DNA from 2 places in the Caulobacter sp. RL271 genome. Region 1 is predicted to be linked to the other one. Evidence: riboswitches for the same ligand, from Rfam matches in the RefSeq annotation. Region 1 holds a riboswitch; the other holds the start of a gene.

What was found. A riboswitch is a leader RNA that binds a small molecule or an ion and turns the genes downstream of it on or off. The one in region 1 is predicted to bind glycine.
Region 2: it holds a riboswitch for glycine, as region 1 does, so the genes downstream of both, MZV50_RS23640 (TonB-dependent receptor domain-containing protein) here and MZV50_RS12545 (TonB-dependent receptor) in region 1, are expected to answer to the same signal.

The regions. Positions count from the first base shown of each region.
Region 1 covers NZ_CP096040.1:2,637,929-2,641,917, forward strand. Annotated here, with positions in the region: gene MZV50_RS12545 (TonB-dependent receptor) at 1-2,227, opposite strand, end outside; glycine riboswitch at 2,499-2,611, opposite strand; gene MZV50_RS12550 (aldose epimerase family protein) at 2,808-3,947, opposite strand; gene MZV50_RS12555 (Gfo/Idh/MocA family protein) at 3,982-3,989, opposite strand, start outside.
Region 2 covers NZ_CP096040.1:5,087,732-5,091,720, forward strand. Annotated here, with positions in the region: gene MZV50_RS23640 (TonB-dependent receptor domain-containing protein) at 1-2,179, opposite strand, end outside; glycine riboswitch at 2,302-2,393, opposite strand; glycine riboswitch at 2,397-2,487, opposite strand; gene MZV50_RS23645 (ABC transporter substrate-binding protein) at 2,754-3,785, opposite strand; gene MZV50_RS23650 (response regulator transcription factor) at 3,877-3,989, shown strand, end outside.

The sequences.
Region 1 (3,989 bases):
CGATGTCGACATAGGCGTTGACGATGGTGTAGCCGCCGACCTTCTCGCTGTTGACGAAGTTGGTGAAGCGGCTCTCCAGGTGACGGGCCGAGACGTTGACGAGCAGGCCGTCGAACGGCTCGACCGTGACGCCGGTCGTGAAGACCCAGTCGGGGAAGTCCGGCACCTTCTTGCCGGCGATCGCCAGGGTGACCGGCGCGGCCGTGGTGCTGGCTCGGTAGTTCAGGACATCGTCCTGGAACACAGCGTCATTGTACGAGACGTTGGCGTTGAAATAGGCCTTGCCGGCGAAGATCTCGGGCTTCCACTGGCCGCTGAACTCGACACCCTTGGCCTTCACCGCGCCGACGTTCTGGTAGAAGGTTTCGGTCACGCCGCCGCCGCCGGGCACCAGCGAGGCAAAGGCCTGCAGACGATTCTTGAACTCGGTCTGGTAGGCCACGATCGAGGCGTTGAACGTGCGGTGGTTGGCCCGGTAACCGAACTCCCAGTTGGTCGAGGTCTCGGGGAGGGGGCTGGCGATCGTGGGGCTGGCGGCCGAGAAAATGTCGTCCGCGCCGCGCGGCAGGGCCATGTTCTCGGAGTAAGAGGCGAACACCTGGTCGCGGCCGGTCAGGCTGTAGACCGCCCCGACCTGCGGCAGGAAGCTGTCTTTCCAGTTGGCCTTCAGGATCGGGTGGCGAAGGTTGATGTAATCGTTCGGGTTGCGGTAGCCGGCGATCTTGTAGTCGATATCTGTGGCCTTGAAGCCCAGCTCGACCTTCAGCTTGGCCTCCAGCAAGGTCAGGGTGTCCTTGACGAAGAACTGCTTGGTCTCGCGCAGCGACTTGTAGTCCCGCTGGGCGTGGACCCGCTCGTTGAACAGCGGCGCGCCGTCGGGGTTGCCGTTCTCGACGTTGTAGCGGTTCTGGGTGCGGTGATAGTCGTCGTTCTCGAGCCAGAGGCCGGCTTCGATCTTGTTGAAGCCCAGATGCCAGGCGACCTTGGCGGTCACGCCCTTGCGAATGCCGTCGACGCCGGACAGGCCGTACTGGATGCCCTTTGGCGCGACGATGCCCGCCACTTTGCCGATCTCGGCGGTGTAGCTGGTCAGCGAGGTGGCATAGGCCTCGGGCGAGACGCCATAGCCGCCCTTGTCCTCGTAGTAGGCGGTGGTGGTGAGGTCGACGGTGTCGGTGATCGGCGTATTCAGCGTCAGGCCGTACAGGTGGTCCTTCCGCTTGTTGACCGCGAACTTGTAGTACTGGGCATAGTTGGCGTTGGAGTAGGTGGGGCCGCCCGACACCGCCGGCAGGTTGGTGGCGGTCTGGGTGCTGCCCGCCGGACCCGGGTTCGGCACGATGCCCAGATAAGCGAAATAGCGACCCGAGCGGCCGAACACGTCGCCAGCCGTCCCGTTGTACTGGGCCAGGGTGATCGAGGGGCTGTCGTAGTCGAAATAGTCATTGTGGACAGTCTGGAAGCTGACGTCGCCGCCATTGGGCAGGGCGTAACGCAGCTTGCCCTCGTAGTGCTTGCGATCGATCGTGCCCGGGCCGCGCCACAGGTCGCCCTTGATCCACGAACCGCTGGCATAGCCCGAAAGGCCACCGTGCTCGCCCATCTCTAGGCGCAGGAAGGTGCGGCGCAGGTCGTCGCTGCCCAGGGTGCCGCTGATTGCGCCGCCGGCCGTCTTGGACGGGGCTTGGGTGAAGTAGTCGACGATGGGGCCCAGCGAGGCGTAGCTGGGCAGGGCGACATCGCCCGCGCCGGCTGAGGCGGTGACCCGTAGCAGGTTCTCGTTGTCGACATAGCGGTAGATCGGGCTGCCGCCGAACTGGTCGCTGCGGCCCATCGGGATGTTGTCCAGCAGGAAGCCGATCTGCTGGAAGTTGAAGGCCCGCACCGAGACCGAGTTGCCGAACTCGTACATGCCCAGGGCATCGTTGGCCTGGACGTTGAAGCCGGGGAGGGACTCCAGCATCTTCAGGCCGGTGATGCCCGCCGGCGCGGACAGCAGCGCCTCGCGGGTGATCGAGACCGTGGCGGTGGCGTGGTCGGTGCCGATCGCGACGCTGGCTTCGGACAGGCGCTTGCCGGTCACGACGACGGTGTCGACCTCGGAGGTCTTGTCGACTTCCTGCGCCAGGACGGGCGTTGCGCCGCCAAGGATCGAAGCGGTGAGAAGAAGCACTCGCAGGCGGTGGCGCGCGGGCGAGATGTTACGGTCGGTCATCGTTATCCCCAATCACTTTTGACTGAGGGGAGCGTCGCTATGTGTTCTCGCGAGGTAAATTCAGAATTTCTCTGTCTGTGTCGATATAATGACTAAGTTGAGATGTTGCGCATATTTGTTCAATATATGAACAGTGAAAATATTGACCTACTCATAAGCGACATTTATTTCGCGAAAGTCGGTAGACGATCGCGTTCGTGCATTTTCAGTCGGGGCGGTGGAGCGGGTTCTTTAGTTTCGCATGACGCACGCAGGGGCTGGGCGCGCCGGCATGGCGCGCCTACTCACCCCCGCTGTCCTTGGCGCCTGAGAGATTCAGCGGGCCCATGCCGTTGGCGGGGCCGCCTTGCTCCTTCGGCGAGGGCGTCTGGCGCCCTGCTTTCCAGCGTTCAGAAGCCCGCGCGGTCCTTTTGCTTGAGCGTTTCCGGGGCGGTTTCGCCTTCAGCGCCGGGCCGGGGCCCGATCTCTCCCGCGAGAGCCCGGCCAGCAGGCGGCAGCAAAAACCCCGGGTCAAACGGATTGACCCGGGGCTGCTGGAGTTCGTAGCGATTGCGAACGAACGTGGCGCGCGGCGCCCGCGAACGAGGCGCGGCTACTTCGTGACGGTCAGCTTGAAGACCATCGTGTTGCTGTACTTCTGGCCCGGATCCAGGCGGACCGACGCGAACTGCGGCTTGTTCGGCGCGTCGGGGAAGTGCTGCGGCTCGAGCGCGATACCGTCGCCTTGGCGATAGATCTTGCCGCTCTTGCCGATGGTCGTGCCATCGATGAAGTTGCCGGCATAGAACTGGATGCCCGGCTGGTCGCTGAGGATCTCCAGCACGCGGCCGCTCTTGGGGTCGGCCAGGCGCGCGGCCAGGCGTGGGGCGCCGCCAGCCTTGCCGTTCAGCACGTAGTTATGGTCATAGCCGCGGCCGACGACGATCTGCGGATCCCGGGCGTCGCGGACCCGGGTCTCGACCGCGGTCGGCTTGCGGAAGTCGAACGGCGTGCCCGCCACCGGGGTGATCGCACCCGTCGGGATCAGCTCGTTGTCGACCGGGGTGTATCCGTCGGCCGGGATGGTCAGCACGTTGCCCATCGCGCCTTCCGGAACGCCTTCGCCGGCCACGTTGAACAGAGCGTGGTTGGTCATGTTGACGATGGTCGGCTTGTCGGTTGTCGCGCCGTAGGTGATCGTCAGGTTGTTCTGCTCGTCCAGGGCGTAGGTCGCCGTGGCGGTCAGGGTTCCGGGATAGCCTTCCTCGCCATCGGGGCTGACATAGCCGAAGGTCACCGAGGCGGTCGGGCCGGACTTGGCGTTCAGCACCTTCCAGACGACCTTGTCGAAGCCCTTCACACCGCCATGCAGCGCGGCGACCTTGTTGTTGTTCAGCGCCAGTTGGTAGGTCTTGCCATCCAGGCTGAAGCGGCCTTTACCGATACGGTTGGCGAACCGCCCGACCGAGGCGCCGAAATAGCTGGCGTTCTTCTCGTAGGTGGCCGCGTCGGCGAAGCCCAGGGCGATGTCGGCCTTCTTGCCCGTGCGGTCGGGCGCGATCAGCGACTGCAGGGTCGCGCCATAGGTGATGATCGTGGCGCTGACGCCCTTGGCGTTGGTCAGGGTGATGGCCTCGACGGCCTCGCCCGAGGCGATGGCGCCGAACGGCTTGCGCGACAGCTCGACGGCGTTGGCCGACGAGACGGCGACCAGGGCGAGCGCACTGCTCAGGACAATGGTCTTCAGCTTCATGTTTCTCTCCCTTTGTCGTTCTTTCTTGGCGCGCCTATTCCA
Region 2 (3,989 bases), 2.4 Mb from region 1:
TCCGACTGATCGTGCCGGTTCCGTCCCGGGTGACCCGCGAGCACATGTCGGCGTTGCCGTTGTTGCAGCGCGTGACGATGTCCTGGGCCGAGACCGTAGTGATGACATTGTCGATGTCGATGTCGAAGTAGTCGACCGAGATGTTGAAGCCCGGCAGGGCCGGCGGCGAATAGACGAAGCCGGTCGTGAAGGTCTTGGCCGTCTCGGGCGTCAGGTTGGCGTTACCGCCGCCGTTGGTCAGCACATAGACGCTGGAATTGGTCTTCTGGTCGACGATCGTGTTGTAGCCGGTCGTGCTGGTGGTGAAGAGTTCGGTCAGGTTGGCCGAGCGGATGTCGCGCGACTTGGTGATCCGCCCCCGGAAGCCCGGGAAGAACTCGTTGGTGGCGCCCAGCTTCCACGACCAGATCGAGCCGGTGGTGTTGTAGTCGGAGACGCGCGCGGCGGCGTTGACTTCCAGCTTGTTGAACACCGGCACGTCACGGATCACCGGGACCAGCACTTCGGCGAAGGCTTCCTTGACGCTATAGCTGCCGGCCATGGCCGAGAAGCTGAACGAGGTGAAGGCCTTGGCGGTGTCCAGCGCGCCGACCGTGCGGTCGACCGACTCCTTGCGGGCCTCGGCGCCGACGGCGATGGAGACGGGACCGGCCGGCAGCGAGAAGGGCTCGCCGCGCAGGCTGAAGCCACCGACGTCCAGCTTGCTGGTCTCTCGCATCGAGGGCGTGCCGGTGACGTAGGCCAGCGCCGCCGCCGAGGGCGCGCCCTGGCCGAACAGGTTGATCGGCACGCAGTTGGTGGTGGTGGTCAGGGCGATGCGGCAGACGGCCTGGCCGGTGGTCGGGCTGATCACCGAGTCCACGGCGTTGGCATAGTTCTGGGTCAGGAAGAACCCGGGCGTGTCGATATTGTTCTCGTTCTCGCCGTGGCTGTAGTAGGCGCTCCACCGCCAGCCGTCGCCGAACGAACCGTCCAGGGCCAGCGTGCCCTGGGTTGAGACGCGCTCGAAGTCTATCGTCGGATAGGCCTCGGTGTTGAAGCGGCCCATCGTGAAGCTGGTCTGGCCGGCCGCCGCCAGGGCGCTCTTCACCGCCGCCGGCAGGAAGGCGTTGTCGGACTTGATCGTCAGGTTGCCGCGGTTGTGGTCGCCGAACCAGATGTAGTTGTTCCACATCCGCGAGCGGCGCAGCTCGGCCGTCAGCTTCACCTTGTCGGTTAGGTCATAGGTGACGCTGGCCATGGTGGCGTAGCGCTTTTGCGGCGTGACCAGAGGCGACAGGTCGTCGTTCGACGGGCCTTCGCCGCCCACCGAGTTGGCGCCGATCACCGTGCCGGCGTTGAAGACGCGCAGGGTGCCGTCGGGATTGAAGGCCATGCCCTTCAGCACGCCCGACATGATCAGGCCGCCATAGGCCGCATTCGAGAAGCCGACGTTCGGGGCCAGGACGAAACGGCCCGCACCGTTCGAGATCGTGGCCCAGCGGCCGATGTTGGGACGGCTGTTCTTCGGGATGACCCCGTCATTGTCGAGATACTCCGCGCCGATCACGAAGTGGCCGCGGCCGTCGGCGAAGGTCTTGCCAGCCGCCGCCTCGAGACGGACCTGCTTGGCGTCGTGATATGAGGACTCGCCGCCCTCGACGCCGAGCTTCAGGCCCGTGAAGTTGCGGTCGATCGAGATGTTGACCACGCCGGCCACGGCGCCCGAGCCCCACGCGGCCGAAGCGCCGCCGGTGACCACGTCCACGCCCTTGGTCAGGATGCTGGGGATCAGGTTCAGGTCGTTGTCGCCCGAGAAGCGGCGGCCATCCAGCAGCACCAGGGTGCGGCTGATGCCCAGGCCGCGCAGGTCGACCGGGGCGTTGCCCGCGCCGGTGTTGGTGCCGGTGGTCTGGGGCGAGGTCGTGGCGCGGAACTGCGGCAGGTCGTTCAGGGCCGCGGCGATGTTCGGACGGGCGCCGACGCTTAAGTCCTGGGCCGTGACGCGCACCGTCGGAGTCGGCGCCTCGAAGCCCGCGCGGTCGATGCGCGAGGCGGTGACGACGATTTCACCGACATTGGTGTCGTCGTCGGCCTTGGCGGCCTCCTGGGCGAAGGCGGCGCCGTGCAGGGCCAGGACGGCGGGAACCAGGCTGCATCCCAGCAGCAGGCTTCGGCGGGTTTGGCGTGAAAGAGTCAAAACGAGATCCCCTATGTTTCAGCAGTCGACAGTCGCCCTCTCCCGCGCGGCCGCTTGTTCGGTCGCATCTGGTCGCTTCGCGTGGGTGGTCCCACGGCTCCGCCAGGCGGTTCCTCTGCCCCCGCTGTCCTTGGGCCTGAGAGATTCAGGCGCGGTCGCGCCCTTGCTCCTTCGGCGAGGCCGCTCGCTATTGGAGCGGTCCTGCTTTCCAGCGTCCTAGTGCTCTGCGGTCCCTGTTGCCTGAGCGTTTCCGGGGCGGTTGCGCCTTCGGCGTCGGGCCGAAACCCGATCTCTTCCGCGAGAGCCAGGGCAGTACGAAGGGTTCTTCCGGTCCCGTCAAAGCGGCCAAGTTCGGTAGAAATATCCGAAATGGTCCATCACGGAGAAAATTATGACCACGAACTCAACGCGCGGTAGGACGCTCGTCGGCGCGAGCTCGGACCCTTTTCGGCTCGTGACAGGTCGGTGACAGATTGGTGCGCGGGGCGCTGTTCCTCAGAAAAGAAGCCCAGGCTTCGGCGCGGCGCAATGCGATTGAAATATAATCAGATAACGCACGTTAATTGTGCAAATATCATTGTCCGACCGCGCCACGCCGCCATCGCGCCAGGAGTTCGGCGCGTCGCCCCTGGTCGAAATTGGCCAGCAGCGCGGGGCCGACGCGAACGGGCCGACCACCCGCCGACGGCGCCGCGCCCAGGCCAGGGCGGACCGGCGTGAGGCGAACTTCCAGCAGGCGCCGCTGCCCGCTCTCCGACATCAGGTAGTCCAAGAACACCCGCGCCGCGCCGGGATGCCGCGCCAATCGCGTGATGAAGGCCACCCGCGAGATCGACAGGTGATAGTCCTCCGGCACGACATAGCCGACGTCGGAACCGTGGTGGCGCACATACCAGTCGGCGTAGGACCCGTTCATGTCGAAGGCCAGCCAGTGCTCGCCGGAAGCCACGCGGTCCAGCATCGGCTTGCCAGGCACATAGGTCGGCGCGCCCGTCGCCGCGATCGCATCGTACAGGGCCCAGCCGTCCGGATAGGTCTGGGTGTTGCTCGACAGGTAGAAGAACCCCATGCCGCTGCGCTCGGGGTCGTACAGCGCCACCTTGCCGCGCCAGCGCTGGGGATCGGCGCGCAGCGCGGCCAACAGGGCGGCGTGGCTGCGTGGGACCTCGCCATCCTTCAGCAGCCGCTTGTTGTAGACGAAGACAATCGGCTCGCTGGTCATGCCGAAGCCCTGGTCGCGCCACCGCGCCCAGGCTGGCAAATTCTTGGCCTCGGGGCTGTCATAGGTCTGGGCGTAGCCGTCGTTGATCAGCTTGACCTGGGTGTCCATGGCCGAGGTCCAGACGACGTCGGCCACCGGCTTGCCGTTCCTGGCCTCCTCGATCACCCGGGCCTGCATATCGCGCGAGGTCAGGACGACGAATCGCAGCTTCACCTTCGGAAAGCGCCGCTCGAAGTCCTCGATCAGCGCCTGGTGGACGTCGTTGTTGATATAGACGACGACCTCACCCTCGCGCGCGGCCGTCCGGACGTCCGAGCCCCGCGTCGCCTGCCCCGGCGCGCCGGGCGCACAGCCGGCCAGACTCGCCAGGACGACCGCGCCCAAAGCGGCTAGGAGACCCCGTCTCTTGACCTCGCTTGGCAATCGGCGTGGGATGGCGGCCCTCCATGCATGTGCTGCAGCGTCTACATCCCCGATGAAGATACTCGTTGTCGAGGATGATCCGCCGCTCCGGCGTTCGCTGACCGCGACTCTGGAAAGCGAAGGCCACCAGCCCGTCTGCGCCGAAACCGGCGAGACCGCGCTCGC